Regions from separate parts of the Thiocapsa rosea genome, predicted to be linked through region 2. Evidence: predicted binding sites of a transcription regulator. Region 2 holds the regulator's gene; the other holds the start of a gene.
What was found. The regulator FNR, encoded in region 2, switches genes on or off when oxygen is low (the NO sensors DNR and NnrR bind a similar motif). The targets are predictions, from matches to a motif close to TTGATNTANATCAA.
Positions count from the first base shown of each region.

Region 1: a site for FNR is predicted at 12,569-12,582, ahead of bchE (magnesium-protoporphyrin IX monomethyl ester anaerobic oxidative cyclase). Genes of this name have one in related genera too.

Region 1 is NZ_RBXL01000001.1:2,538,190-2,553,763, reverse strand. It holds gene BDD21_RS27440 (hypothetical protein) at 346-636, opposite strand; gene BDD21_RS11250 (DUF6399 domain-containing protein) at 814-2,466, shown strand; gene BDD21_RS11245 (hypothetical protein) at 2,552-2,947, shown strand; gene BDD21_RS27435 (hypothetical protein) at 3,062-4,084, shown strand; gene BDD21_RS11235 (DUF6399 domain-containing protein) at 4,693-6,345, opposite strand; gene BDD21_RS27430 (hypothetical protein) at 6,626-7,459, shown strand; gene BDD21_RS11225 (M28 family peptidase) at 7,786-10,725, shown strand; gene bchE (magnesium-protoporphyrin IX monomethyl ester anaerobic oxidative cyclase) at 10,841-12,505, opposite strand; gene BDD21_RS11215 (hemerythrin domain-containing protein) at 12,710-13,147, shown strand; gene BDD21_RS11210 (DUF2249 domain-containing protein) at 13,152-13,418, shown strand; gene BDD21_RS11205 (hypothetical protein) at 13,620-14,918, shown strand; gene BDD21_RS11200 (TusE/DsrC/DsvC family sulfur relay protein) at 14,994-15,574, opposite strand, start outside.
Region 2 is NZ_RBXL01000001.1:2,776,002-2,791,575, reverse strand. It holds gene BDD21_RS12400 (peptidoglycan-binding protein) at 1-1,729, opposite strand, end outside; gene BDD21_RS12395 (MgtC/SapB family protein) at 1,943-3,286, opposite strand; gene truD (tRNA pseudouridine(13) synthase TruD) at 3,330-4,379, opposite strand; gene ispF (2-C-methyl-D-erythritol 2,4-cyclodiphosphate synthase) at 4,381-4,854, opposite strand; gene ispD (2-C-methyl-D-erythritol 4-phosphate cytidylyltransferase) at 4,956-5,666, opposite strand; gene ftsB (cell division protein FtsB) at 5,663-5,971, opposite strand; gene eno (phosphopyruvate hydratase) at 6,033-7,310, opposite strand; gene kdsA (3-deoxy-8-phosphooctulonate synthase) at 7,444-8,280, opposite strand; gene BDD21_RS12360 (CTP synthase) at 8,277-9,920, opposite strand; gene BDD21_RS12355 (sulfur globule family protein) at 10,246-10,647, shown strand; gene fnr (fumarate/nitrate reduction transcriptional regulator Fnr) at 10,808-11,566, shown strand; gene dnaQ (DNA polymerase III subunit epsilon) at 11,653-12,375, opposite strand; gene rnhA (ribonuclease HI) at 12,550-12,996, opposite strand; gene BDD21_RS12335 (class I SAM-dependent methyltransferase) at 12,989-13,747, opposite strand; gene BDD21_RS12330 (transglycosylase SLT domain-containing protein) at 13,927-15,348, shown strand; gene BDD21_RS12325 (DUF2237 family protein) at 15,427-15,574, shown strand, end outside.

The DNA.
Region 1 (15,574 bases), 240 kb from region 2:
GCGGCGAAATCGAAGGAAGCTGACAAATCTCAAGATCTGTGCTATTCAGAGAGCCAAAAACATTTCAGTATAACGAAGTTGATACTGAAATGTTTTTGGCTCTCTGAACGGAAAGAGCTTTCTCCGCTGCTCTTGGGCGCCGCAAACCGGTATGCAGCCATTGGAGCGGCCTGACAGACCTCGAAACCAGCGGGTCGCTAAAGCGGAAATCAGCCTCGCTACCGCTCGGCTGATTCCGCTTAGCTCCAACGCTGGTTTCACGGAACGTGATAGGCATGGAGCAATGCGCGAGCGTTTATTGCGGCGAAATCGAAGGAAGCTGACAAATCTCAAGATCTGTGCTATTCAGAGAGCCAAAAACATTTCAGTATAACGAAGTTGATACTGAAATGTTTTTGGCTCTCTGAACGGAAAGAGCTTTCTCCGCTGCTCTTGGGCGCCGCAAACCGGTATGCAGCCATTGGAGCGGCCTGACAGACCTCGAAACCAGCGGGTCGCTAAAGCGGAAATCAGCCTCGCTACCGCTCGGCTGATTCCGCTTAGCTCCAACGTTATGCTCAAAAAATGGCAATGGAACAGCATTTCCTGAACTCCACATTCAGAGAAAAGCTTATCGAGCATCTTGGCCTTGATCATCGGTTGGTCCAAAACCGCGTGTTTCGGTAGGCGATCAAGCATCCTGAAGGAGTGGCAGGAGCGCCGGGGAGGCGTACCCTTGGAAGTGCAAACTGACCGAGGGAAACGCCGTTGTCCGATGCTCCTGCCTGTGTCGACTCTAGTGCAGATCGACGCCCCACGCCAATCCACGATCGCTTGGATCGCGCCAAGCACCTGCATGCGGTGGCGCAAGCCCAGCAGGATGGGCAGAGTCAACGCGCGGCGGTCAGCGGCGCCGGCGTGGCGCGCAGCACCCTGCGTCACTGGAACGCGTCCCCTGCGCCATCGGCGCCGGCGGCGCTGTCGGCCTTCGTCGAGACGCCCGAGGGCGTGGTGTGGCTGCGCCGGATCCTGGTTGCCGCGCACTGGAGCATCGGCGAGCAGGGCGGCGCGGGCGTGCGCGTGGTCTGCGATTTTCTCGAGCGCAGTGGGCTGTCGGCATTCATCGGCGCCTCCTACGGTGCGCAGCAGGCGTTCCATGCCGGCTTGGAGGAGCAGATCGTCACCGCCGCCACCGAACTGCGCGGGACGCTGGCCCAAGCCATGCCCCATCGCACACTGAGCATCGCCGAAGATGAGACGTGGAAAGACGGCATGCGTTTGGTGGGCATCGATGCGGTCTCGAACTTCATCCTGCTCGAGCACAGGAGCGATGAGCGCTCGGCGGCGGCCTGGACACGGGCGCTCGAGGGTGGACTCGAGGGGCTGAATGTCACGGTGGTGCAAGGCACCAGCGATGAGGCCAAGGGGCTGTTGGCGCATGTCGAGCGTGATCTGGGCGCACACCATGCCACGGACCTGTTTCATCTGCAGCATGAGGTCAGCCAGGCGATGAGTCTGTCGCTGAAGCGCGCCGAGCAACAGGCCGAGACGGCGGAGACCGAGGCGAAGGCGCGCTGGCAAGACGAATGCGCCGCCGAGCAGGCCTATCATCGGCGCCGCCACGGCCCCGGGCGCCCGCCGGCGTTCGCCGCGCGCATCGACGAGGCGCTGAGCGCTTACGTCCAAGCCAGCCTTGCGCGCGAGCAGGCCCACGCGCACCGCGCCGAGGCCAAAGCCCTGATCGGTGCGTTCAGCGAGGTCGATCATCCCTACGAGATCCAACAGGGACAGGCGCAAACCCCCGAGCAGTTGGAGGCGCGTCTGGGAACGCTGTTTGCGCGCCTGGAGGCGATCGCCGAGGAAGCGGATCTTTCCGAGCGTCTCTGCGCACATCTGGCCAAGGCGAAGCGCCTGACTCAAAGCCTCGTCGCCACGCTGACCTTCTTCTTCATGATGGTCAACACCCGGGTGCAGGCGCTGGACCTGGCACCGGCCATCGAGCAGGCGATGCTCGACGATCTGATCCCGGCGCTTTATCTGGAGCGCGTCGCCGCACGCAGCACCCGCGCCGAGCCCCGTCATCGACTCCGAGCACTGAGTGCGCAGCGTCTCGCCCCGCTGAGGCAGCCCTCGCACCCGATCCAGTCGCTGGATCCGCAGACCCGTCACCATCTCGAGCAGGTCGCCGGGGAGTGTGCCGATCTGTTCCAGCGCAGCAGCTCCTGTGTCGAGGGACGCAACGGCTTCCTCGCGCTCTATCAGCACGGGCATCACCGACTCAGTCCGCGCAAGCAGCAGGTCTTGACCGCCCTGCACAACTTTGCGATCAAGCGGCCCGACGGCACCACGGCCGCCGAGCGCTTCTTCGCTCAACCCCACCCATCCTTGTTCGAGCAGGTGCTCGAGCGCATGCCCTGGCCCGCCCGACCGGCCCGACGACGACCGCGCCCGGCAAGGCAGCCTTACCTCGTTCCTGTGGCGGCTTAGCAACAGTGGACCAATCGATGATCAAGGCCAGCATCTTCTTCTTGGTGAGCTGCTAAAGATATCGTGGGCGAGCGGACGGTGTACTTTGGAGATCGCCAAACCAGAGGTTGATAGTCAAGGCTATGACGTGATTGCCGAGGAGAACGGCGTAGTCCGGCATATTCAACTAAAAGCAGCCAAGGTTGGCGCGACAACGCCGAGTCAGAAAATCCATGTTGGGCTTGCGAGTAAGCCTTCAGGCTGCGTGGTGTGGGTCTACTTTGACGAAACCACTTTGCGACTTGGACCGTTTTTGTTTTTCGGATCGGCTCCTGGAGACCCACTCCCGAGTATCGAGAAGCTCAAGATCGCGAAACATACCAAGGCGAACGCAGAAGGGAGAAAAACCGAAAGACCGGCGATTCGCATCGTAACCAAAGGCGACTTTGAAACATACGGAACGATCGATGAATTGTATCACGCACTATTCGTTCGGGCATAACAAAAGTCTCAAGGCGACCCCAAACCGCGCATCAAGCTTTGAGGTTTTTTAAGGCTGTTGGGCTTGCGCGGTTTGGGTCGCCTTAGCCATACGTTATAAATCACAGGTAAAACCATGCTAAACATTCTGCAAAGGGTTTGCTGGAATACTAGAGGATGGCAGCTTCCATCTGGCTCTACGAGTGAGAGCGGATTTCCTGGAGAGAATGGATTTGGACATGAAGAATGGAATTTTCAGCTTTCTGATACATGGAATAAGTTTGTTTTTCCTTATACCTACCTTATCCCTCAAAAAAAGATACTTGACGAGCATCAAGGGAAATTTAATATTGGCTTTTTCGCCCGCCACCAAGAACAACACCAATGGCTTTTCCTTGGTGTTCATCATAATGCTTGCTTAATCGCAGATAGCGATTATCCTCAAATAATTAAGTTGTTTGACAAAGACGGAGTATTTGATCGCAGAGCCGATGAATTGCTGTCTGCAACTAACCGCTTCAAAACAAAAAAAGCAGCACTTAAAGAAGTAACTGATGCATTTAAGACGCCATTCATCAGGGTCAAGAGCCCCATTTCTGATGTTGAGTATTTTGCACAGCCGATATTGATAGACAAGCCATCAAATCATAGATTCAAATCTTTTACTTATGTTGACAGCTTTCCCTCATCATCAACCAACATCCCTGTAAGCCAAAGTATTAGATCAGCCTTGGCTGAGGATGGTTACTATAGAGAGACTGCTGCCAAACTTAAATTAATAATACCAAAGCACAATAAACTGTCTAACGATTTTTGCCAGTGGCTAAACAAGAAAGGAATACCAGTCAAGCAGGAAGAAAATTTCATAGATGTATTATTTGAAGTTAACAACGTAAGCTATATAGCAGAATTGAAAGTTGTTTATGGAATTGGGACCACAAAAGCAATTCGCGAAGCTCTAGGACAACTCCTAGAATATAATTATTATCCTGGCAGAAATACAAACAAAGAATGGATGATCATTCTTGATCAAACCCCCTTAGCATCTGATCAAAGTTACGTAGAAAAACTGATAACAGAAATCAAATTTCCTTTAAGAATCGGATGGCAAACAACTAAAGGGTTTGAATTCTATCCAGTATGGAAAATAAAGTTATAACAAGCGGTTAAAGCGCGGACCCCGCAGACGCGACGGAGCTTTTTCTGCAAGGTTGTGCCAGCGGGGCCGCTTAACCTTGGCGTTGGGCAGCGATAGATGAGACATCGAGACTTAAATGGAAGAAATCAGCGGCATTCCGATAGTTCAACTAGCTGATGTAATCAAGCCCGTTCTTGATCGCTATGGTCGCCCTGCAAACGATCTGGCGATCCGGAATGACATTTTGGCCGATATTCGCCGCGCTCTTGTCAGTGGAGATAAAGACAGGATCCGGCTTTTTCTTTCCCAAGACGAAGCGTATTGGATCGGTACCCTGCAATGGGCGTACTTTCAGCGATTCGAGGGAGTAAACCCGCTTGAGGGCTACAAGGACTGGGCGCGTGCCAAGTGTGATCTCCTATTGGCTATTGCCAGTAGAACCAGAGAGGACGATGGAATCATTCAGCATCTGCTCAACTATGAAGATTTTCATGTGGAAGTGCTTCCGTTCCCATTTGGTCCCTCGTTTATCGTTCGGCTGTATGAAATGCGGGGGCTAGATTTCTTTCTCTTCCATTACATGGGGGGAGAGACTTCCGCGGCCTTGATCATCGATTGGTCCACTGTTGCTAAGCCGCCACAGGAACGAGGTAAGGCTGCCTTGCCGGGCGCGGTCGTCGTCGGGCCGGTCGGGCGGGCCAGGGCATGCGCTCGAGCACCTGCTCGAACAAGGATGGGTGGGGTTGAGCGAAGAAGCGCTCGGCGGCCGTGGTGCCGTCGGGCCGCTTGATCGCAAAGTTGTGCAGGGCGGTCAAGACCTGCTGCTTGCGCGGACTGAGTCGGTGATGCCCGTGCTGATAGAGCGCGAGGAAGCCGTTGCGTCCCTCGACACAGGAGCTGCTGCGCTGGAACAGATCGGCACACTCCCCGGCGACCTGCTCGAGATGGTGACGGGTCTGCGGATCCAGCGACTGGATCGGGTGCGAGGGCTGCCTCAGCGGGGCGAGACGCTGCGCACTCAGTGCTCGGAGTCGATGACGGGGCTCGGCGCGGGTGCTGCGTGCGGCGACGCGCTCCAGATAAAGCGCCGGGATCAGATCGTCGAGCATCGCCTGCTCGATGGCCGGTGCCAGGTCCAGCGCCTGCACCCGGGTGTTGACCATCATGAAGAAGAAGGTCAGCGTGGCGACGAGGCTTTGAGTCAGGCGCTTCGCCTTGGCCAGATGTGCGCAGAGACGCTCGGAAAGATCCGCTTCCTCGGCGATCGCCTCCAGGCGCGCAAACAGCGTTCCCAGACGCGCCTCCAACTGCTCGGGGGTTTGCGCCTGTCCCTGTTGGATCTCGTAGGGATGATCGACCTCGCTGAACGCACCGATCAGGGCTTTGGCCTCGGCGCGGTGCGCGTGGGCCTGCTCGCGCGCAAGGCTGGCTTGGACGTAAGCGCTCAGCGCCTCGTCGATGCGCGCGGCGAACGCCGGCGGGCGCCCGGGGCCGTGGCGGCGCCGATGATAGGCCTGCTCGGCGGCGCATTCGTCTTGCCAGCGCGCCTTCGCCTCGGTCTCCGCCGTCTCGGCCTGTTGCTCGGCGCGCTTCAGCGACAGACTCATCGCCTGGCTGACCTCATGCTGCAGATGAAACAGGTCCGTGGCATGGTGTGCGCCCAGATCACGCTCGACATGCGCCAACAGCCCCTTGGCCTCATCGCTGGTGCCTTGCACCACCGTGACATTCAGCCCCTCGAGTCCACCCTCGAGCGCCCGTGTCCAGGCCGCCGCCGAGCGCTCATCGCTCCTGTGCTCGAGCAGGATGAAGTTCGAGACCGCATCGATGCCCACCAAACGCATGCCGTCTTTCCACGTCTCATCTTCGGCGATGCTCAGTGTGCGATGGGGCATGGCTTGGGCCAGCGTCCCGCGCAGTTCGGTGGCGGCGGTGACGATCTGCTCCTCCAAGCCGGCATGGAACGCCTGCTGCGCACCGTAGGAGGCGCCGATGAATGCCGACAGCCCACTGCGCTCGAGAAAATCGCAGACCACGCGCACGCCCGCGCCGCCCTGCTCGCCGATGCTCCAGTGCGCGGCAACCAGGATCCGGCGCAGCCACACCACGCCCTCGGGCGTCTCGACGAAGGCCGACAGCGCCGCCGGCGCCGATGGCGCAGGGGACGCGTTCCAGTGACGCAGGGTGCTGCGCGCCACGCCGGCGCCGCTGACCGCCGCGCGTTGACTCTGCCCATCCTGCCGGGCTTGCGCCACCGCATGCAGGTGCTTGGCGCGATCCAAGCGATCGTGGATTGGCGTGGGGCGTCGATCTGCACTAGAGTCGACACAGGCAGGAGCATCGGACAACGGCGTTTCCCTCGGTCAGTTTGCACTTCCAAGGGTACGCCTCCCCGGCGCTCCTGCCACTCCTTCAGGATGCTTGATCGCCTACCGAAACACGCGGTTTTGGACCAACCGATGATCAAGGCCGACTTCCGCACACGAAGATGATGTGCTTTTCGAACATGCAACAAGCGTAGCTAAGTCCCTTACGCGGCTCGGCCGCACCGCCGAAGCAGCGTTGGTCGAACGCGAACTAGGGGAACGAAAGGAGCGGCTCGCCGCAATTCGACGGGACTTCAAAGGTCCAGAGTATGACCCGTCAGCGCATCTCATCGCACGTATTCGTATCGCCGGCGAACGGTTTTGGTCCGAATATTTGACAGCCGAGGTGTGGACCAAGGTTGACCGGCAATCTTCCTCTGAATTGGTGGACGCATTTTCGACTGAATATCTGCTCAAACAAGAGGTGCTTTCAACTTGGAGCACGGTAGCCTTGGCCCTGTGTAAAGTCGTTGAACGTGAGACTGCAAGAGCTATTTGCACGCCTTGGAAGGAGCATTTCCAAAGGGCCGCATGGAAAACACCACAAGCGGAGTCTGAGACGGCTCGCAAGCGGATTGAATCTCGCCTGATGACATTCAAAACGCTTCAGTCTTGCTCCTCAGATAATGGGCACTCACCAACGCTCGGACAGTTAGTTTTCATCGCTAAGTTCTGGAATGATCCCATGATGGACCGATGTACGGACCTATTCAAGAATATCCGTAGTCGGGTGAATCGAGCCTCACCAGACTTTTCTGACCGAGTCGCAAAACTCGCACGCGTTCTAGAACAGCCACTCAAAACGGATGGCGCGGCATTGACCATACCAGAAGTCCGCAACCGTTCCGCGCACCCGCGGGAGGACGAAGATGTTGACTGGACTTCATTTATTGACCAGATCAGGGAAACACTTGGTAAACCGCCAGTCGAACTACTCAAGCTAGTGGTGCACCTGACTGTTGCGGGTAAATCTGCCCAACAAGGCGCTGCACCGGACGCTGATTCCGCTGCGCTCCATCAGCGCCAGTGAGCTTGGTCGCTGGGGCTCCGTTCCCTACGTCCTTCCGAGAGGTCGGACCCACCTCGGCGGCAGTGGCCACAAAGTCCGCATCGAGACCCCGGTCCGATTGATGAAGTACGCGTTTCGGACTTGGTAGCCTGCCAGCGGACCCGCAGGAGGCCAGATGCAACGCATCGGCGAAATCGGTTCCCTGCTCGGTGCTCGACCGATCCAACGCATGCACGGTGACTGCGGCTCGCGTCCGAGGGTTTGTGACCGCTGCCCGACGCCCTTACCCTTGCCGACACGAAGACCGCTCGAGCGGCCCATCGACACCACCCGAGGATGCCCGACCCATGCCCCGATTGCTCCGTTGCACGACCGCCCTTGCCCTGGCCGGACTTGTCTCCGGCCCCGCGCTCGCGATGGCCGAGGCGTCCTCCGGTCACGAGGCGCGGTTGCTGTCGAACCCCCGCCAGCTCATCTTCGAAGGCAGGCGCTCGGGCGAGGGCTACTTCAGCGCCGATGGCCGCCTCATGGTCTTCCAGAGCGAGCGCGAGGCCGGGAATCCCTTCTACCAGATTTATTTGCTCGACCTGGAGACCGGCGACACGCGCCGCATCTCGACCGGTATCGGCAAGACCACCTGTGCCTGGATTCATCCGCAGGGCGATCGTGTCCTTTATGCCTCCACGCATGCGGATCCCGGCGCCGAGGCGGCGCAACGCGAGGAGTTGGAGAAGCGCGCCACCGGACAGGGCAGCCGCTACTCCTGGAGCTTCGATCCGGCTTACGAGATGTACGAGGCGGACACCCGGGGCAACCTCCTGCGCCGTCTCACCACCGCCGAGGGCTATGATGCCGAGGGCTCCTGGTCGCCGGACGGCAAGACCATCGTGTTCGCCTCGAATCGTCATGCCTATGCCGGCGATCTCTCCGAAGACGCACGCGCCGCCTTGGAGCAGGATGCCTCGCGTTCCATGGAGATCTACATCATGGACGCCGACGGTGGCCAGGTGCGCCGACTCACCGACTCGCCCGGCTACGACGGTGGCCCCTTCTTCAGCGCCGACGGCAGCCGTATCGTCTGGCGGCGCTTCGACGAGGCCGGCAAGGTCGCCGAGATCTGGACCATGCGGCCCGACGGCAGCGACCAAAGGCAGATCACCCGGCTCGGCGTCATGTCCTGGGCGCCCTTCTTCCACCCGAGCGGGGACTACATCGTCTTCGCCAACAACGCGCACGGCTACGACAACTTCGAGCTCTACATCGTCGACAGCGACGGACAACGCCCCCCGGTACGCGTGACCGACACACCCGGCTTCGACGGTCTGCCCGTCTTCACGCCCGACGGCAAACAGCTCGCCTGGGCGAGCAGCCGCACTGCCGACAAGCAGGCACAGATCTTCATCGCGGACTGGGACGATGCCGCCGCGCGCACCCTGCTCGGGCTGAACACGCCCGAGGACGCCGCAACATCGCCGGACCCGGCATCCGGCATGAGGATGCCCGCTCCGACCCGCGCCGAGATCGCCGCCGAGGATCTGCGAACCCATGTGGACGCGCTCACGGCCGAGCCCATGGCCGGCCGCATGACGGGGACCGAGGGCAGCCGTCTCGCAACCGCCTATGTCGCGGAGGCGATGGCCCGCATCGGGCTCCGACCCGCCGGCGATGACGGCGCCTGGTTCCAGCCCTACGGGTTCATCTCGGGCGTCACGCTTGCCGAAGGCAATCGTCTGACGCTCGCCGACCCGGATGGCCCAGCCGCCGAGCTCGCGGTCGACCGGGATTGGCGGCCGCTTGCCTTTTCGGGCAGCGGGGCGGTCGAGCCGGCCGAGACCGTTTTCGCGGGCTACGGCATCGTCGCGCCCGCCGCCGAGGGCCAGCCGGCCTACGACAGCTATCGGGATCTCGATGTCTCCGGCCGCTGGGTACTGGCCTTTCGCGGTCTGCCCGAGGACGTCTCGCCCGAGCGTCGTCAACATCTGAGCGAATACGCGGATCTGCGCTTCAAGGCGATGGTCGCGCGCGAGCAGGGCGCGCGCGGCCTCATCCTGGTCAGCGGCCCGAGCGCACGGGTCAAGGATCAGCTCGTCGCGCTCGAGAACGAGGCGGGCGCGGGGCCCGGCAGTTTGCCGGTCATCTCGGTGACGGATGCCGTCGGACAGCAGTTGCTCGCCCCGGCGGGGAAGGATCTCGCCGCGGTCCAGCAGGCGCTCGACGGCGGCGAGGCCGTGTCGGGTTTTGTCCTGCCGAATCTTCGACTGGCCGCCGACATCCGTCTGCAACGCGAGGAATCGGTCGATCGCAACGTCCTCGGGCGCCTGCTCGCGGGCGATCGGCCGAGCGAGCAGGTCGTGATCGTCGGCGCCCATGTCGACCACATCGGCGACGGCACGGGGCTCGACTCGCGCGACGAGATGCCGGGGCGCATCCATCCCGGCGCCGACGACAATGCCTCGGGCGTGGCCGCCTTGCTCGAAATCGCCGAGGATCTGGCGAGCCGCAAGGCCCGCGGTGCGCTCGATCTGCGTCATGACCTGATCTTCGCGGCCTGGACCGGCGAGGAGATGGGCCGGCTCGGCTCGGCCGCGTTCGTCGAGGCACGCACCTCGGGCGATGCGGGTCTCGGCGGGCAGGTGCTGGCGTATCTCAACCTCGACATGATCGGTCGCCTGGATTCGCATCTCAGCATCCAAGGCGCCGGATCGAGCAGCCTCTGGCGCGGCGAAATCGAACGGCGCAATGTCCCCGTCGGCCTGCCGCTCCAAGTCCAGGACGATGCCTATCTGCCGACCGACTCGACCTCCTTCTATCTCGCCGGCGTGCCGATCCTGAACTTCGTCACCGGCGTGCACCAGGATTACAACACCTCGCGCGACACGGCCGATCGGCTGAACTACGAGGGTCTGACCCGCGTCGCCCGTCTCGCCGGTCTCCTCGCCGGGGCCGTCGCGGTCCGCGAGGCGGCCCCGGACTATATTGCGCAGGAGAAACCGAGCACGGGCGCAAGCCGCGCCAACCTCCGCGCCTATCTCGGCACCATCCCGGCCTACGACAAGACGGACCTGAAGGGCGTGCTGGTCGACGGGGTCGCCAAGGACGGACCGGCCGAGCGCGGCGGCATGCGTGCCGGCGACCTGATCGTGTCGGTCGCCGGTCGCCGGATCGAGAACATCTACGACTACACCTATGCGCTCAATGCGCTGAAGGCCGAGGAGCCCGTGACCGTCACGGTCGAGCGCGACGGCACCGAGCAGCCGCTGTCCATCGTACCGGCGGCGCGGGAATAGTGTTGCGCCGCCGGCTCTGCCGAGACCGCCCGAGACCCGAAGCCCGACGTCGAGGGCTTTGGTCCCGCACCGCCGTGCGGCAACGTTTCTAAACCCTAGGCAGAGTGAAGCGCACCTACTCGATCATCACCTTGACCGACGCCTTGCCGACCGTCTTGGGCAACGTCGGCGGTGCGACCGTGAGGGCATCGATCTCCGCCTGATCGAGCTGCTCTTTGCCGCCGCCGCAGGCCATGATCTGGGCCTGGACGTCGCCCTTGATCTTGCGGCTGTGCTTGGCCTTCCAGTCGGTGCCGCCCTCGGCGACGCGGGTACGTTTGGGGTCGAAATGGAAGTCGACCTTCTTCTTGGACTGCGGACCCCAGTAGTTGACCTTGCCCAGATCGTAGAACTTGCGCTCGAAACCGGCCTTGAGAAACGCCTTCAGACAACCGAGCAGATAACGCCGCCGCTCGCCGCTGCCGGCCCAGGGATAGGAGAAGAGCGCCTTGTGCATGTAGAAACGGCGATAGTTGTGCATCACGCGGTCGAGCAGCTCGGCGCGATCCATGGCGGCCGGCTTGATGATGGGCGTGACGAAGTTGTACTTCTCGTAGTCGAAGATCTCGACCTTGTCGCCCAGCTCGCGGAACAGATCCGTGAAGGGCCAGGGGGTGTACATGGCCCAGTTGGCGAGGTCCGGTTTCCAGTCGCGCGCCATCTGATAGGTCTCTTCGAGCGTCTCGGCGGTCTCGTTCTCGAGTCCGACGATGAACTGCGCCTCGGTGAGGATGCCGGCGTCGCGCAGCAGGCCGATCGCTCGTTTGTTGTCGGCGACCGTGGTCTCCTTGTTGAAACGGTCAAGCTTCAATTGGGCCGCGGCCTCGGTGCCGAGCGAGACATGGATCAGGCCGGCCTTGCGGTAGAGCGGCAGCACGTCTTCGTCGCGCAGGATGTCGGTGACCCGGGTGTTGATGCCCCAGAGGATCCCGAGATCGCGCTCGATCAGCTCCTCGCAGAAGGCGATGAACTTCTTGCGATTGATGGTCGGCTCCTCGTCGGCGAGGATGAAGAAACCGACATCGTGGTCGCGCACCAGGGTCTCGATCTCGTCGACCACCTTCTTGGGATCCCGGATGCGGTAGTCGCGCCAGAACTTCCACTGGGAGCAAAACGAACAGGTATAGGGACAACCGCGGGCCATGTTCGGGATAGCGACGCGTTTGTTGAGCGGAATGTAGTTGTACTTGTCCCATTCCAGCACGCCCCAGTCGGGGGTGATGGCGTCCAGGTCCTTCACGGTCGGGGCGGCCGGGGTGGCGATGATCTTGCCGTCGACGGCGTAGGCGAGACCCTTGACCTTGCCGCGCTCCTCGGGCCAGCGGCCTTCGTCGACGGTGCGCACCAGATCGACGACGATCTCCTCGCCCTCGCCGCGCACGATGGCATCGATCCAGGGCGCCTCGCCGAGGACCTGCTGGTACATGAAGGTGGCATGCACGCCGCCGAGGACGGTGACGATCTTGGGGTCGACCTCCTTGACGATCTCGAGCAGACGCTGGGCCTTGTAGATGGAGGGCGTGATGGCCGTGCAGCCGACGATGTCGGGGCGATAGGCGACGATGGCGGCGCGGACCTGCTCCTCGGACAGATCGTTGGTCATGGCGTCGACGAAGCGCACCTCGGTGAAGCCCGCGGTCTTGAGCGCACCGGTGAGATAGGCCACCCACGCCGGCGGCCAATTGCCGGCGATCTCGGCGCCGCCCGAGTGGTAGTTTGGGTGGATGAAGAGAATGCGCATGCGTCGAGCCCCCGGCCTGTGGTGAGTGTCAATGAAGATTGACAGTCGACCTCATTGTCGTCCTTGACACAGGTCAAATCCGCGCGGGCCGCTCGGGTTTGCGGGCCTTACCCGCGCGATCGCGTGCGATGGGATCTGACCTAGGTCAAGGACGACCCGCGCGATGCCGGGAGAATGCCGGGCCAGTCAACCGGAGGATTCGCCATGACCGACTCGATCGCCACCTATATGACCGACGACCACCAGCGATGCGACCATCTGCTTGCCGCCTGCGAGCGAGCGATCTCGAACGGCAATTGGACGCGACTCGCCGAGCAGGCAACGGAGTTTTCCAAGGCCCTGATCGACCATTTCGACATGGAGGAACAGATCCTCTTTCCCGAGCTGGTCGCCGTCAGCCCTTGGGCGTCCGGGCCGACCGGCATGATGACCATGGAGCACGGGCAGATGCGCAGTCTCGTCGAGGAGTTCAGCGAGGCGGTCGGCGCGCAGGATGCAGATGCCTGTCTCGGGATCCTGGAAACACTCCATCTGCTGATCCAACAGCACAACTCGAAGGAAGAAGGCATCCTCTACCCGATGGCCGAGGAGAACCTGGCCGACCAGACCCCGGACATCCTGACTCGGCTGCAGGCAGCGTAAGACCATGGACAGAACACTCGACGTCAGCGATCTTCCCGCCCCGGAGCCGATGGAGCGGATCCTCGATGCACTCGCCGACCTGCCGCCCGGCGATCGTCTGCGCGTGCTCCACCGTCGCGAGCCCTATCCGCTCTACGACATGTTGCGACGCATGGGTTACCGCTGGGAGATCAGCTCGGACGGCGATCGGTATCGCATCCTGATCTCGGCCGTGGCCGCGCGTCAGCGTCCGGTCAGTCGATTACGGCAACAGGGCGCGAGCCGTTTTTAAACCGCGCTGCTCGTTGGGCCACACGGTGCTCATAGCTCGGATTCCAGGTCTTTCCCTGCTCGCCAGCGTCGGCGCCGCGCAGTTTAAAAAGATCAATTTATTCATTTTTCTGAACCGCGTCGCGCCAATGGCTTCAAGTGTCCACGACGCTCCAACCAAACGACAAAGCGACCTCACGCACTCCGAACGCGGTTCAAAAAAATGATGGGCACCGGCGGACTTTCGCTCGATCAGGCCCCGCCGATCGACGTCCCCGCGCGCTTCTTCCTCACCGCGCCGCTGTTCGCGATCGCCGCCGGCCTGCTCTTGGCCTGGCAAGGCCCGACCCTCCTGATCTCGCGCTGGATGCCCGGCGCACTCGCCGCGACCCACCTGATCGCCATCGGCTATCTCGGTTTGATCATGTGCGGTGCGCTGCTTCAGATGTTGCCGGTGGTCGCCGGCGCGCCGGTCCCGGCGGTGCGCCTGGTCGGCACGGCGACACATCTCTTGCTCACCCTCGGCGCCGCCGGGCTGGCTTGGGGGCTTGCGGGAGGCGGCCCAACCCTACTTTGGATGGGGGCCGGCGCCGCTGCGCTGGGGTTCCTGGTCTTTGTGGTCCCGCTCGCGATCGCCCTCGTGCGTGCGCGTGGTGCGCCGGGGACCTTGCTGGCGCTGCGAACGGCCGCCTTGGCCCTGGCGCTCACGGTCGCCCTGGGGTTGTTGCTGGTCGCCGTCCTCCAGGGGTGGATCCGGGTTGCCGAGCACACCCGCTGGGTCGATACGCACGCCGCTTGGGGGTTGATGGGTTGGGTCGGGTTGCTGGTGGTCGGCGTGGCGATCCAGGTGCTGCCCATGTTCTATGTCACCCCGGCCTTTCCGGCGCCGATGCGGCGCTGGTTTGCACCGGCCGTCCTGGTCGGGATCGGCGTGGCGAGTGCTGCCTGGATACTGGGGGCCGACCTCGTCGGGCAGTCCGTCTTCGGTGCGATCACGCTGGGCTTCTTCGGCTTTGCCCTGATCACACTGCGCTTGATCAAACGCCGCGAGCGACCACGACTCGACCCGACCCTGCTGCACTGGTGGGCGGCCATGCTGAGCCTCTGCGGCGCTGCGCTCGCTTGGGCCTTCGCGGCGCCGCCGACCCTGATCGGCGTGCTGCTGTTGGTGGGGGTCGGCGTCGGACTACCGGCCGGTATGCTGTTTAAGATCCTGCCGTTCTTGACCTGGTTTCACCTCCAGCATCGCCAGCTCGCGAGCGGACGGTTCGACCTGCGCATCCCGCACATGGGCAGCCTGCTGTCGACGCGGTGGGCACGGGTTCAGTTCGGCTTACATCTCGCCGCCCTGGTGCTGCTCGTGTGCAGCCTGTGGGTTCCGGTCTTGGCCCGACCTGCAGGCATCGCGCTCGCACTGGCCTCGTTGGTCTTGCTCGTGTTGCTCATCGGGGTGGCGCGCACCTATCGACGGTTCGCTGCCCTGCTCCGGTCCGCGCCTTCAAAAGCGGGACCGCAAACCTGAATCGACCTCATCCGACTGCGCCCCCTCTCCCCAGCCCTCCGCGAGGGGGGGCGGGGTGTGAACGCTTACTTCCGCTCAGTGCTCACCCTTCGTGCGCAGCAGCCCGGCCAACCGATTGCCTTGCTTCTGCGGACCGCCGCGCGGGAAGAGTCGATGCAGGTAGCGGTTGCTGCCCTTCTCGCCCCCCCAGACCTTGCGGAAGTGGGCGATCATGTCGCGCACCATGGCCTGGGTGCCATGCTTGGCATAGCTCGCTCTCAGGAAGCGGATGATCTCCCAATGCTCCGCGTTCAGCTCCAGCCCGTCATGAGCCGCCAAGGCGCGGGCAAACTCCTCCGACCAATCCGACGGATCCACGAGGTAGCCTTCGCTGTCGGTGAGGATCGCGCGGTCACCGACCTGGATGCTGCGCGTGGTCATGCTCGGGTAGGCGTTGCTGCCGGAGGGAAACTCGCCGGGTAAGCCCTTCGAGTCCCGCTCGGATTGCGTGATCGACCAAAGCTCGATCGGGATCTCGCCGTCGAGACGACCGTCGAAACGCTCCACACCGGACACCAGAATCTTCCCGCTGGTCGGCGGCAGATCAAAGTGCGCCACACCCGCGCGGTCGGTGAAGACCGGCGCGGTCTCCGAGCCGTCCGCATCCAGCTTGAGCA
Region 2 (15,574 bases):
AGGACACCTGCTGGCCGCCCTGCAGCGCGGCATAGCGCGCGATGCGGCGATCGTAGATCGCGAGCGCGACACGCTCGGCCGGCATGAGGCGATCTCGATGCTCCGGATCTTCCGGCTCGGCCTTACCGACCGCTTCTCTGAAATCGCGCAACGCCTTCTGTACCGCGGGATCGCGCGTTTCTGTTCCCGACGCCGTCGCGGGCAAGAATCCGAGGTGACGCATTGCCGCGGCCGCACTCGGCGGCAGCGTCTCCATCGGCATGTCCTCGCCTCGGCCCACCAGCTCAGCCAGGAGCGCCTTGTAGTGACGGGTTTCGTCGCGATCGAGCGGCCCGGTCACCAGCGCCGCAGGCACCGTCACGCGTCGGTCCGGGCCATGGATGAAGGTCGCCGGCTCGACCGGCGACGCCGGGTCGAAGGCCCGCTCCGGCATATCGCCGCCGGCCAAATCAAAGCCGACACCGTACTTGGCCCGCACCATCGACGGCTGGCTCTCGGCCCGCACCCGCCGAGCCAGATGATCCAGGAACTCGCCCCAGGTGTAGGGCTGCGTCTGCCCTCGGCCGTCGCGGTAGAACATCCCGAGGTTGCCCGTGACCGTCGGCGAGTCGGCGGGCAGACCCCACTGCGACGACACGGCGGGCGGGGCATCGAAGGCAGAAGGCACGCCGAGCGCAGGCGCATAGGCCGCGTCCATGAGCGCCGGCCTGGACACGACGACATCGTCCGAGGGTCGGCGTGCGCGAATCATCACATCCGCACGCTGCTGCAGCGACCCGGACAACCGATCCGGCCGGCGCAGACCGAGCGGCTCGGAGCCATCACGAACCGAGCCGAGGCGCCGATCCGCGGCGGCCCACGCCGCGGGATCACGCCCGATATCCGTCTGCAGGCTCGCGATGTCGGTACCCGATGCCGCGCCGCCCGGCCAATCCTGCAGGGGCGCCGTCGGCTCTTCGACAGGCTTCACGCAGAGTGTATCGCGCGCCTCGCCACGCGCCAGCGCGAGGACCCGTCGACCCTCCCCGGCACCGAGAAAGTGAAAGAGATAATCCTCCACAGGCGTCGTCGCCCCCGAGTCGAGGCTCAGGTAGTGCTTGGCAAAGGCAAGCACCGCGAAGTTGTGACGCAGCAGCTGCAACTCCTCGTCCTTGGCATCGCGCTCTCCCTCGATAGTGTCTCGGATCAGGCGACGGACCTGCGCGTCGGAGAACGGGCCTTCCCCCAGGTCCATGGACTCGCGATCCGCCGCGGCCTCGGTCGCGTTCAGCAGCTCGGCGCCGTACTTTTTGATGATGCCATGGAAGGTTGCGGGCAGGAACTGCCACACACCGGTCGCCGAGCCCAGCCGGCCCTCGGCGATGGTGGGCCGCACGTGGTCGTTCCAGGTGTAGGCGCTTTCCATCTCTCCGGTGGCGAGCGCCTGTCCGAGATTCGCCCCGGTGCGCTCGGCGACCTCAAGCAGAACGAGCATCTGTCGCGGGGAGATATCCTGTCTTCGGTCGTAGTCGCGCCACCGGGTCTCCGACCAAGCGCGATAGGCCGCGAGCGTGAACTCATGCGCACTGCCGTCCGTGGTGTAGACGGCATCGGTCACCGAAACCGCGCTCGTCGCCTCCTCCTCGCTGAACTCAGCCGTGACCGTCCCGGCGGCTGCCGACATCGAGGTCAGCGCCCAAGCCGCGACCCCGACGAGATCGCGCATGAAGCCGAACTGACTCATCCTCATTTACGCTCGCCTCCTTTAAACCGCGTCTAGAGCAACATGCGTCATTTTCCTGTTGCGTTTGGCTTCGGAGATGTCCTCGATCTCGGTGAGACGCGGTTTAAAATTTAAAATTTTTTTCAATCACTTAAACCACGCCAACTCCAGCGCTCGTCAAGCCTGCCGGGGCCGATCCCATCCAAGAACATCGCATACCCCGCCGGGCGCGGTTTAGGTTCAAAAAAGCGTCCACCAGGCGACGGCAAGGCCGGCCAGGCCCGCAGAGACCAAGGGTAGGGTGACGCGCAGACCCAGCGCACGGCCACCGACCGAAGCCGCGATGATACCTTTGACCAGGCTGTTGACCGCCGCAGCGATGACGATGCTGGAGACCGCAATGCCCGTGGGGAGTTCATCCCGGCTCATGCGCGCGATCGCGAGCGTAATGGCATCCACATCCGCGATACCCGAGGCGGCGGCCAGCATCATGATGCCGCTCGCACCGACCCAGCTCTCGATCCCTTTCGCCGACACCATGACCAACGCCAGCAGAAGCCCGAAGCCGACCGCGGATTTCAGCTCCAGCGGGTTGTCGAGAAGCGCGTCCGCGTCCCCGCCGTCGTGCGACTGGGTGATCCAGTAGAAGGCCGCGAATCCGTAGGCGATCAGGGCCATCGTCGCGGCAGGCCAGAGCAAGAACGGCAGCAATGGCGGATGAATCAGCGTCGACACCAAAAGCATCCGGGGGAACATGGTCGCGCAGGCCACCAGGATGGCGGTGGCCAGAACGGGGGCCATCTCCACACGGGCGCGCGCCAGGCGCGAGAAATGCAGAGTCAGCGCGGTCGACGACGCAAGCCCGCCGAAGAGCCCGGTGAACAGGATCCCGCGCCGAGTCCCCACCAGCTTCATCGCGTAATAACCGACGAAGGAGATGCTTGCGATCAGCACCACCATCCACCAGGTTTCACGTGGGTTGACGGCATTCCAGGGGCCGTACCCCTGATCCGGCAACAGCGGCAACGCCACCACCGAGATGAGCAGCAGGGTAAGACCGGCCTTGAGATCCTTCTGCTCGATGGCGTGGATCCAGCGATGGATCAGCGGCTTTGACCCGAGCAGCAGGGCCGTGACCACGGCCGCCGCTGCGGCGGCGGCCGGATCGCCGAGCACCGCAAGCGCCCCGAGCAAGAAGGTCATCAGGCCGGCGACGAGGCTGGTAATGCCGATATCCTCGTCGTGCCTGTAGTCCAGGACGTGCGCAACCGTCAGGGTGCCGGCAAGCCCCAGGAAGATGAGTCCCAGCGTCAATCCGCCCGAGGGTCCGGCCACGAGGCCGGAAATCCCGCCGAGAAACCCGAGCAAGGTGTAGGTGCGAACACCCGCGACGCGTCGCCCTTCCTCGGCGCTGCGTTCCTTCCAACCGCGCTCCACACCGATCAGCAGACCGATGGCCAAAGCGACAGCCAGCCCGACGAAGACTCCGGTGTCCTCGAGCATCACGCGAGCGCGTCGGCGCGGCTCGGTTTGCTCTTCAGGGCGGCTGTCGGCCCCGAGCCGCAAGAGATCCCGCGGATGCACCCGAAATCCCGCCCCCATCGGCGCCGGGACGCCCGGATCACGATCATACCGAGCCTCCGATCTCGACGAGCTCGCGCAGAACCGTCGTCGCATAGGCGCCGGCAGGCAGGGAGAAGGCCAGCCGCAGTCCGTCCTCGACCCGTTGCGCGCTCAAATCGGCCACCGGCAGACGGAGAGAGCGGCGCTCCTGCGCCAGACCGAAGGCGGCAAGCCCGTCGCACCAGGTCGGGAAGCGCATGCCGGTTGCATCTTCGAGCTGTCGGACCGATCCACGCGAAGGCAGCTCGCCCTTGCCCCACAGGGGACCCGTCGGGTGTAGGTCCATCTCGTCGCAGCGCGCACGCGTCTGGGCATCGAGCGTCTCGGCGAGAAAATAGGAGTGGGATCCGGCGAGCTGGAGACAGTCCCCGTCGAGCGGACTGTCCCAGTCGCCGCGCCCGACCCGTTCGGCCAAGACCTCGTTGAAGATCTGCGAGCGTGCGGCGGAGAGCCAGAGGCCGGACTGATGGCGCGGGACTCGGCCGGCCGTCCCGGCGAAGAGGGCATGGGCACGCACCAGATTGGAGTGGTCATGCCCGAAGCGCTGCTCGCCGAAGTAGTTCGGGATCCCGCGCGCGCGGATCGTCGCAAGCCGTTCGTCGAGCCCGGGCACGGTCTCGCGGTTGAGCTCGCGCACCAGGATCTCAAAGCGGTTTCCGGCCAGGGCGCCCCGCTTGAGCTTGCGTCGATGCGGATGCGCTTCCAGGACCTCGATGCCCTCCTCGGCGAGGTCCGACCAATCCGGTATGCCCTCACGCGGACGCGGGATCGAGAACCACTGGAGCGTTACGGCGTGCCGGTCCTTCAGGCCGGCATAGCCCACCGTGGAGACCGACACACCGCCGATGCGCGCCAGACGACGTGCCGCCCACTCGGTATTGGCGCCGGTTTTGCGGACCCGCAGCAGGAGATGGTCGCCCTCGCCGTCCGGGGCGAACCCGAGCTGTTCCTCGACCCGGAAGTCCTCGGGTCGAGCACGCAACCGCCCGATGGCAAGTGGAGCGCCGTGCGCTCGGGGTAGCGAGTCAACCGGGATCCAGCTCGGCAGCGACACCTTAGGCGTCCGCCAACAGCACCACGGCGCTCGCCGCGATGCCCTCGCCTCGGCCCGTGAATCCCATCTGCTCGGTCGTGGTCGCCTTCACGTTCACGCGCGCGGGGTCGCAGCCCATGTCGGCGGCAAGACGGGCGCACATCTCCGGGATATGGGCCGCCAACTTGGGGCGCTGGGCGATGATGGTGAGATCGGCGTTGTGCACGCGCAGCCCGCGCTCGGCGAGGCTCTCGATCACGCGCCGCAGCAGGATGCGGCTGTCGATGCCGGCGAAGGCGGCGTCCGTGTCGGGAAAGTGCCGGCCGATGTCACCGAGTCCGGCCGCGCCGAGCAAGGCGTCGCAGAGTGCGTGGATGGCCACGTCGCCGTCGGAATGCGCGAGCAGGCCCTGATCGTGCGGGATCTCCAGACCGCCGATCACCAGCGGGCGTCCGGGGCCGAAACGATGGGCGTCGAAGCCCTGACCGATGAGCATGTTGGAAAGCCTCCAGCCTTCAGCCCCCGGCCTCCAGCCACCATCGCGCGAGCATACAGGGGGAAGGAGGCAGGAGGCAGGAGGCTCCTAAGAGTTTGGAGTTAGCCCAGCCGCCCCTGCTGTTGCAGGTAGAAGCGGGCGAGCGGGAGATCCTCGGCGCGCGTGATCTTGATGTTGTCGGCATGTCCTTCGATCAGGCGCGGGGCTTGACCGATACGCTCCATGGCCGAGGCGTCGTCGGTCACCAGATCGTTGGCGGCCAGCGCGTCGGTCAGTGCGGCCCGCAACCGGCCGAGACGAAACATCTGGGGTGTAAAGGCGTGCCAGAGCGAGGCGCGATCCACCGTGGCGCCGATGCGATCGTCCGTCTCGGCCCGTTTCATGGTGTCGCGCACCGGGATGCCGAGCAGGCCGCCGACCTCGTCCTCGATCAGGGCCTCGATCAGTCGATCGAGATCGGCCGGGCGCAGACAGGGACGCGCGGCATCATGCACCAACACCCAATCCTCGGCATGGGCCCGAGCATCGAGTGCATCGAGCGCATTCAGGACCGAATGACAGCGCTCGGCCCCGCCGTGGGCGCGGGTCACCTTCGGGTGGCCGGCATAGACGGTCGCCTCCCAGTAACGGTCGGTCGGATCCAGTGCCACGACAACGCCTTCGATCCTGACATCCGCCACGAAGAGATCCAACGCATGATCGATCACCGCTCGACCGGCGAGATCCAGATATTGCTTCGGCGTTGCACTGCCCATGCGGCGCCCGACCCCGGCTGCCGGAAGCACGGCCCACAAGGCGGGGGTGAGGCTCATCGCTTGGTCTCCGCCGGTGTGCTCTCCGGGCGTTTGCGCTCGATCACCTGAATGAAGATCTCCCCCGGTTTGATCATCCCCAGATCGCGGCGCGCACGCTCCTCCAGTGCCTCGACCCCTTCGCGCAGGTCCATCACCTCGGCCTGAAGCTCCTGATTGCGCGCGCGTAGACGGACCAGCTCCTCCTCCTGGGCCGCGATCTCGTTCTTGAGCCCGTGGACCTCGGCCAAGCTCCCCTCGCCGACCCACAGCCGAAATTGCAAGCCGGCGAGCAAGAGGATCAGCACGAGGATCAAGAGGCGCATCGCGGGTGCCTTCAGTGTCGGAAGCAGCGGACGGAGACGCCCGACCTCCGCCCGCCAAACATCAAAGCCACTTAAAGGCAGAGCGACCCGCATAGGTGGCCTCGTCGCCCAACTGGTCTTCGATCCGCATCAGCTGGTTGTATTTGGCGACCCGGTCGGAGCGCGACAGCGAGCCGGTCTTGATCTGGCCCGTGCCGGTCGCGACGACTAGATCGGCGATGGTGGTGTCCTCGGTCTCGCCCGAGCGGTGCGAGACCACGGCGGTGTAGCCGGCGGCGTGGGCCATGGCGATCGCCTCGAGGGTCTCGGTCAAGGTGCCGATCTGATTGACCTTGATCAGGATGGAGTTGGCAACGCCCTTGTCGATGCCTTCCTGCAGGATCTTGGTGTTGGTGACGAAGAGATCGTCGCCGACGATCTGGACCTTGTCCCCGAGACGCTCGGTCTGGCGCTTCCAGCCGTCCCAGTCGCCCTCGGCCAAGCCGTCCTCGATAGTGATGATGGGGTACTTATCGACCCACTCGAGCAGAAGATCGGTCATGCCGTCGGAGTCGAGCGTGCGGCCTTCGCCCTTCAGATGATACTTGCCGTCCGCGTAGAACTCGGACGCGGCCACGTCCATCCCGAGATAGATGTCCGAGCCGGCCTTGAACCCCGCCTTGTGGATCGCCTCCAGGATCGCCTCGATCGCCGCCTCGTTGGAGGGCAGGTCGGGGGCGAAACCGCCTTCGTCGCCGACACCGGTGGCTAAGCCGCGCCCGTGCAGCACGGACTTGAGCGCATGGAACACCTCGGCACCGTAGCGCACCGCCTCGCGGATACTGGGCGCGCCGACCGGCAGGATCATGAACTCCTGAAAGTCCACGCTGTTGTCCGCGTGCCCGCCACCGTTGATGATGTTCATCATGGGCACGGGCAGGCGATAGGGTCCGGCCGACAGAGACATGAAGAGCGGCAGCGCCTTCTCTTGCGCGGCGGCATGCGCGGCGGCGATCGAGACACCGAGCAGTGCGTTGGCGCCGAGGCGGGCTTTGTTGTCGGTCCCGTCGAGCGCGATCATGGCGCGATCGAGCGCCGCCTGGTCGCCGACCTCCATGCCGACGACCGCCTCGCGCAGCTCGCCTTGGATGTTGGCGACGGCGGTCAGGACGCCCTTGCCGCCGAACCGGGAGCGGTCGCCGTCGCGCAGCTCCAATGCCTCGCGCGATCCGGTCGAGGCGCCGGACGGCACGATGAAGCGGCCGATCGCGCCGTCGGCCGTGATGACATCGGCCTCGACTGTGGGGTTACCGCGGGAGTCCAGAACCTCGCGGGCGCGAACATCGACGATTTCGGACATGGCATGTCTCTCCAAAAACAAAAGCAAGAACGGCGCGGTTCTTCAGAAGAATCGCAGGAGTGTATAGGGCCTCAACGGGGAGTCTCGCGACGATCGGTCCGACGCCGACGCGTGTCCGATCGCGTTGTTCGATTCAAGGCGCCTGCTCTGCAAAACCGGCCGACTTGACCAGTCGGTCGATCTGAACCAGGGTTTCGAGCAGACCACGCATCTTGTCCAAAGGCCAGGCATTGGGGCCGTCGCTCAACGCCTGATCGGGATTCGGATGGGTTTCCATAAAGAGCCCGGCGATGCCGACGGCCACCGCGGCGCGGGCCAAGACCGGAACAAACTCGCGTTGACCGCCGGAACGATCGCCCTGCCCGCCCGGCAGTTGCACCGAGTGTGTGGCATCGAAGACGACCGGACAGCCCGTCTCGCGCATCACCGAGAGCGCGCGCATGTCCGAGACCAGGTTGTTGTAGCCGAAGGAGACGCCGCGCTCGCAGACCATGATCTGCTCGTTGCCGGTCGCGCGCGCCTTCTCGACCACGTGGCGCATGTCCCACGGGGCGAGGAACTGACCCTTCTTGATGTTGACCGGCTTGCCCTGGCTCGCAACCGCTTGGATAAAGTTGGTCTGGCGACACAAAAAGGCCGGCGTTTGGAGGACATCCACCACATCCGCGACCTCACATAGCGGGGTGTCTTCATGCACGTCGGTCAAGATCGGAACGCGGATCCGCTCACGCACGCCATCCAGGATCGCCAGACCCTGCTCCATCCCGAGACCGCGAAAGCTGCCCGAGGAGGATCGGTTGGCCTTGTCGAAGGACGACTTGTAAATGAAGGGGATCCCCAGATCGTCGGTCAACTCCTTGAGCGCGCCGGCCGTGTCCTCGGCAAGCCCCGCGCTTTCGATCACACAGGGACCGGCGATCAGGAAGAGCGGACGATCCAGGCCGACCTCGAAACCGGGGAGCAGCATCATGCCGCGGCACCCTGAACGAGGGTGCGCCTCGCAAGCGCGGCACGGACGAAGCCGCAAAAGAGCGGATGCCCGTCGCGCGGGGTCGAGGTGAACTCCGGATGGAACTGGCAGGCGATGAACCAGGGGTGATCCGGGATCTCGATGATCTCCACCAGCCGGTTGTCGAGCGACCAGCCGGAGAAGCGCATCCCGGCGTCCTTCATCACGTTCAGGTAACAGATGTTGAACTCGTAGCGATGCCGATGGCGCTCGCGGATCTGCGGTTTGCCATAAACGTTTCGTGCAAGACTACCCGGCTCAAGGCGACAATTCTGTCCGCCCAAACGCATCGAGCCGCCGAGATCCACGCCCTCGTCACGGGTCTCGATCCGACCGCGCTCGTCGCGCCACTCGGTGATGAGCGCGATCACGGGATGTGGAGTCTGGCGATCGAACTCCGTGCTGTGGGCGCCCTCCAATCCGGCAACATGCCGCGCGTACTCGATGACCGCGATCTGCATCCCGAGACAGATCCCGAGATAGGGGATGCGGTGCTCGCGCGCGTAGCGGGCCGCCTGAATCTTGCCTTCGATCCCGCGCTCGCCGAACCCGCCCGGCACCAGGATGGCATCGAGTCCGTCGAGGCTGTCGGCCCCCTCCTGCTCGATCACCTCCGAGTCCAGATAGACGATCTCGACCTTGGTCTTGGTGTGCACGCCGGCGTGGGCCAGTGCCTCGGAGAGCGACTTGTATGCCTCGGTCAGGTGCATGTACTTGCCGACCATGCCGACGCGCACGACCTGCTCGGGGTGATCGAAGCCCTCCAGGACGCGGTCCCATTCGCGCAGATCGGCCTCGGGGGCCTCGATCCGGAACTGGCGCACCACCAGCTCGTCGAGCTTCTGGTCGTGCAGCAGGCGCGGGATGCGGTAGATGTTGTCCGCGTCCACGGCCGAGATGACGGCGTCCTCGGTGACGTTCGTGAAGAGCGCGATCTTGCGCCGCTCCTCGTCCGGCAGGTGCTTCTCGGCCCGACACAAGAGGATATCCGGCTGGATCCCGATGGAACGCAGCTCCTTGACCGAGTGCTGCGTGGGCTTGGTCTTGATCTCGCCGGCGGTGCGGATATAGGGCACCAAGGTGAGGTGCATGAAGAGCGCGTTCTCGCGCCCCTCCTCCACCCGCATCTGGCGGATCGCCTCCAGAAAAGGCAAGGACTCGATGTCGCCGACCGTTCCGCCGATCTCGACCATGGCCACGTCCGCACCTTCGGCACCTAGACGGATCGCCTGCTTGATCTCGTCGGTGATGTGCGGGATGACCTGAACGGTGCGCCCGAGATAATCGCCGCGGCGCTCCTTGCGGATGACGCTCTCGTAGATCTGGCCGGTCGTGAAGTTGTTGTTGCGACCCATCGGGGTGCGTAGGAAGCGCTCGTAGTGGCCCAGATCGAGGTCGGTCTCGGCCCCGTCGTCGGTCACATAGACCTCGCCGTGCTGGAACGGACTCATGGTGCCCGGATCCACATTGATGTAGGGATCGAGCTTGATCATGGTGATCCGCAGGCCGCGAGCCTCCAACAGCGCCCCGAGAGACGCCGAAGCGATGCCTTTACCGAGCGACGAGACGACACCGCCGGTGATGAAAATAAACTTGGTCATGGGGGTAGAGGAGGCAGTCGAGGGCAGTGGCCCGGATCCGCCGACAAGCTACCAAAAACCCCGCAACTGCTCAATGCGAATGCCGCCGATCGGCCACTCGGAAGGGCTCGACGCGACCAGGTCCGGCGGTTCCGCGGAGGCCGACTCCGTGTACGCGCGCGACCTTCACAAAACCCGAGGAGGTGTTTTATAGTCGGGTTGGTTTCGCAAAGGACGAAACACACCTTCTCGGCTTTGCAGGCGCTCGATAAGATCGGGCGCCGACGCAGCGGCCTTGATCGATGTTTGACCTAAGAAGATGAGCAGAAACACAGGAGCGTCAACAATGCGTCAGTCAGCAAAATTGATGAGTGCAGCCGCCATCGCAGCGGCCGCCGCCTTCGCCGTGAGCCCGGCGCAAGCCTGGTGGGGTGGACCGGGTTGGGGTGGCCCTGGCTACGGTGGTTACGGACCCGGCTACGGCTCCGGCCTCGGCGACATGTTCGGCGATATGCTCGGCGACGGATGGGGTGACTTCAACATGAACATGAGCGGCGGCGGCCGCGGTTACGGCCGCGGTCGTGGCTACGGAAGCGGTTACGGACGCGGTTACGGCTATCCGGGGTACGGCTACGGTTACCCCGGGTACGGTTATGGCTATCCCGGTTACGGCGCACCCTTCTACGGCGTGCCTTATGCCGCTCCATACGCCGCGCCCGCTGCCCCCGCGACCGGCGAAGCGAAGTAAGCCATACGCAGATTCGGTAGGCTCGCGTCAAGGCCGCGCCCGCGAGGGCGCGGCCTTTTTTACGCGTCGAGGTCGACCGGATGACAAGAAGATAATCTTCGCTTGATCCAGATCAAGCGACGGTTCAAAATCTGTCGACCGAAGATCGAGGGGCGATGCCGTGAGCCACCATAAAGTCATCTCGCTGGAGACTATTCGCATCGCCTGCAGGAACTGTTCCCTGTCGTCGCTTTGCTTGCCCATGGGCCTTGCACCGGATGATGTCGAGCGACTCGACGAGATCGTCAAACGCACGCGTCCGCTCCACCGGGGTGATTTCCTGTTTCGCGACGGAGACCGATTTCGCTCGCTCTACGTCGTGAAGACCGGCTCGGTGAAGACCTTCGCACCCAGCCCCGAGGGCGGCGAGCAGGTGCTGGGCTTTCATCTCCCCGGCGAGGTCATCGGACTGGATGCCATCGACAAGGACATCCACGCCTGCTCGGCAAAGGTGCTTGAGACATCCGCCATCTGCGAGCTCCCGTTTACGCGGCTCGAAGAGCTGACCGCAACCATCCCCAGCCTGCAGCATCAGATGTTCCGACTGCTCAGCAAAGAGATCGGACACGACACGGATATGCTCTTGCTGCTCGGCAAGAAGAATGCCGAAGAGCGGCTCGCCGCCTTCCTGCTCAGCTTGTCGAAGCGTCTGCACAAACGCGGGCTGTCCGCGACGGACTTCTATCTGAGCATGTCCCGGCATGAGATCGGCAATTATCTGGGGCTCGCCGTCGAGACCGTCAGCCGACTCTTCACGCGCTTCCAAGACGACGGCCTGATGAATGTCGACCGCAAGCACATCCAATTGCTCGACGTGGGCATGCTGGAGTCGCTGGTGGGCGGCGCCGGGCAGAATCGGCGCCAACAGCAGCAGAGCTAAACTGCGCCCGGTGAGATGTGAGATATCGGTCGTATTGGATCGGCCCCGGAGCGACCAAGCACCCCGGAGTCGGCGCAGTTTAGGCGTCATCCTTCCACGCGAAGCCAAAGACAACCCTCGGCACTCGCGGCCTGGATGGCCATGAGGCGCTCGGCGTGTGCGTCGAGCGCTGCTTGGTCGGCTCGAATCACGCGAAGTCTGGGCCGACTCGGATCCAGTCGGCCGCGCTGCCGAGCGTCCGGCCCTGCATGAGACGGCGTCGCGACCTCCTCCCCGAGACTCAAGGCCACCTGCCCGCCGGTCATGGCGAGATAGACATCCGCCAGGATCTCGGCATCGAGCAGAGCGCCGTGCAGGTCGCGATGGCGATGATCCACGCCGTAGCGCTTGCACAAGGCATCGAGGCTGTTGCGCTGCCCCGGATGGATGCGCCGAGCCATGAGCAGCGTGTCCGTCACCTCGCACAGGTCCGGGATCCGCGGTGCTTCGGCGTTCCAGCCGGCAATCTCGCGATCGAGAAACCCGAGATCGAAGGCCGCGTTGTGGATGATCAGCTCGGCCCCTTCCACGTAGTCCAGAAAGCCCTCGGCAATCTCGGCGAAGCGCGGCTTATCGGCGAGAAAGGCGTTGGTGATCCCGTGCACGTCGGAAGCGCCCGCATCGATCTGCCGATCCGGCTGAAGATAGCGATGGAAGTTGTTTCCGGTCAGGCGCCGGTCGATCAGCTCGACACAGCCGATCTCGATGATGCGATGGCCAGCCTGTGGATCGAGACCCGTGGTCTCGGTATCGAGCACGATCTGTCTCATTATAAACCGCGTCCAGAATGAAACCCGCCGGGTTGCAGGCAAGCGAGTCCCCGCGGACTCCAAATGCCTCGGACCTGACGCGGTTTAAAAAAGGAAAATTTGAACATCTGAATCGCGTCTGCGCCGACGCAATCCGAATCACGCGACGCTGAGTCGACGCGAAAACCGCGCATGTCATGCCGGACGCGATTCAGCCCCGATCCCGCGATTCGCCAGCTTATCCGCACGCTCGTTCTCGGCATGACCGGCGTGGCCCTTGACCCACTTCCAACGCACCTGATGAGCGCCGATGGCGCAATCCAGACGTTCCCAGAGGTCGCGATTCTTGACCGGCTTACGATCGGCCGTCTGCCAGCCGTTGCGTTTCCAACGCGGCATCCATTCCTCGACACCGCGCTTGACGTATTGAGAGTCGGTGACGATCTCTAGACAGGTCGGACGCTTCATGGCCTCCAGCGCCATGATGACCGCCATCAGCTCCATGCGGTTGTTGGTGGTCGCGCGCTCGCCGCCGCAGAGTTCCTTTTCGACCTCCCCCCATCGCAGCAGGACACCCCACCCCCCGGGTCCCGGATTGCCCTTGCAGGCACCGTCGGTATAGGCGCGCACGCAATCAGGCATGACCGGCCCTGCGTGTCGTCGGCTCAGCAGCACCGCCGCGCAACAGCGACCGCCCCCAAGCCGGGCGCAGCGGCGTCAAGGTCGCCACGCGTTTGACGGCCCGGATCAAATAGACACCACCCAGGATCGGCCAGAGGCGCCGACCCAAGGTGTCGAATGCCGCACAGCTCGGCCCCAAGGCGCGCCGGAACGGCGGCCGAAACATGATGTGCTCGCGAAGCTCGATATCGAAACCCAACACGGACAACCAATCCTCGATTTGATAAGCAGTGCGGAAACGCCCGCACCAAGGGACCTGCGTACCGGAGCCGTGCAGCAGCGACCAGAGGCCCCAGGCACTGAGTGCGTTGAAGCCCAGCACGATCACCCGCCCCTCCGGGATCAGAACGCGCTCGACCTCGCGCAGCACCGCTTGGGGATCGGGCGAGAAATCCAGGGTATGCGGCAGCAGGAGTGCGTCGATCGAATCGCTCGCTAGCGGCAGGCGGCTCGGCAATCCGACGATCTCGCGCCCAGCGTGACCGGAGGGCTGCTCGCAGGGCATCAGGATACGATGGCGGATCCGGCTCGAGGCCATCGCGTCTCGAAAGCTCTCGGTCACGCCGATCTGGACCAGGTAATAGCCAAAGGTGTCGCTCAGCAGCCGCTGAACGCACGCGCTCTCGAGCGCCGCCACCTCGGCTCCGAGCGGCGACCGGTACCAGTCTTGTAGTTCTGCCAGGGGTGAACCCGGGTCCTTGCGCACAGTCATGCCGATGCCTCTTCAAGAGCCGCATGTTAACCGTGATTGAGCGCACTGTCGTGCGGACGTCGAGCGGAATTTCCTGCGACCGGATCTGGAATTAACGGCCGGCTTTGGGTATGATGCTTTCCTAATTCCTGGAAAACTCAATTAAACAATCACTTACCGGGAATTCCTAGGGGGGAAACATGCCTGATGCCGCACGTTTTGCGCGCTCGCTCGGCGCGCTCGGCGTTCTATCGCTGCTCTTGAACGGATGCGCGACGGAGACCCGCATGGTCGATAACGACTTCGGAGACTCCGGCTACTCAGGCATGGTGTCCGCTCGCGAATACGGCTTCGTCCGACCGGCCACGGATGTCGTGGTCATGGAAAGATACACCGCCGGGCGTGCGGATCCGCGCGGTGACCTTTGGAACCGTGTCCGTACCGGGATGAGCCTGGATCTCCACGCAGACGCACGCATCGACAGCACGGTGGAGCGCTTCCGCCGAGACCCCCAGTATCTCTCCAGGATGTCCCAGCAAGGGATGCCCTATCTGCATATGATCGTCACCGAGATCGAGCGGCGCGGACTGCCGATGGAGCTCGCCTTCCTGCCTCATGTCGAAAGTCGCTTCAATCCGGTGGCCACGTCGCCGAAGGCGGCCGCCGGGATCTGGCAGTTCATGCCTTACACCGGGCTCGAGATGGGCTTGAGACAAGATGCCTGGTACGACGGCCGACGCGACCCGCTGGCCTCCACCGGCGCGGCACTCGACTATCTCGAGCAGCTCAACCGACGCTTCGACGGCGACTGGGCGCTCGCCATGGCTGCGTACAACTGCGGTCCGGGTCGCGTGGCCGCCGCACAGGCCGCCAATCGCCGCAGCGGCAAGCCGACCGACTACTGGTCGCTCAACAACCTTCCGAACGAAACCAAACAGTATGTGCCGCAGATCCTCGCCACCGCGCGCCTGGTCGCCGCACCCACCCGCTACGGCCTCAACCTTCCGCCGGTGCCGGATCGTCCCCAGCTCGAGGTGGTTCGCACGCAGCAGCCGGTCGATCTGAACCGGGTTGCCTCGGCGACCGGCGTGCAGCTCTACGAGCTGCAGCGTCTCAACCCCGCACTCAAGCTCGGACGGACGGCTCCCGACGGCCCCGGCCATATTCTGGTGCCGGCCGGGACCGGGCAGCGGATCGGCAAGAAGATGGGCCAGGTCCAGATCATGCCGGCCAGGGCCTCTGCGGCCCAGTCCCGATCCAGTGCCGCAACCCGCTCGACGCTCGCGCGTGCCGAGCGCCATAAGATCCATGTGGTGAAGGGTGGCGAGACCATCGCCTCGATCGCGCGCGCGAACGGTATCGAGCCGCGCGCACTCGCGGAGCTGAACGGCATCTCCGTTCGCGAGCCGCTGCTCTCGGGTCAAACACTCAAGGTCCAGGCGACCGATGACTCCGCCTTGATCACGCACTTGGTCACCAAAGGCGATTCGATCAAGACACTGGCCAAGCGCTACGGGGTCAGCGTCAAGGATCTCCAGCGTTGGAATCGGCTCGCCGAGACGCGGCTGAATCCGGGCGACCTGATCCTCATCTATCCGCCGGGGCGGGCTCCGACCTCCTGACAGCTGACTCATTCGGCTGGTACACTTCGGCGAAGCGCGTCAGCGCTTTTAAAGGCACTTCCGAAGGGGGCAGTTTCGATGTCGAATCACAAGAATGTCTTGGGTGAGCCCCTCGAGCCCTGCTCGACCGATCCCTTGACCGGCTTCACGCGCAGCGGCGACTGCGAGACCGGCCCGCAGGACCTGGGATCCCATACGGTCTGCGCGCGCATGACCCGCGAATTCC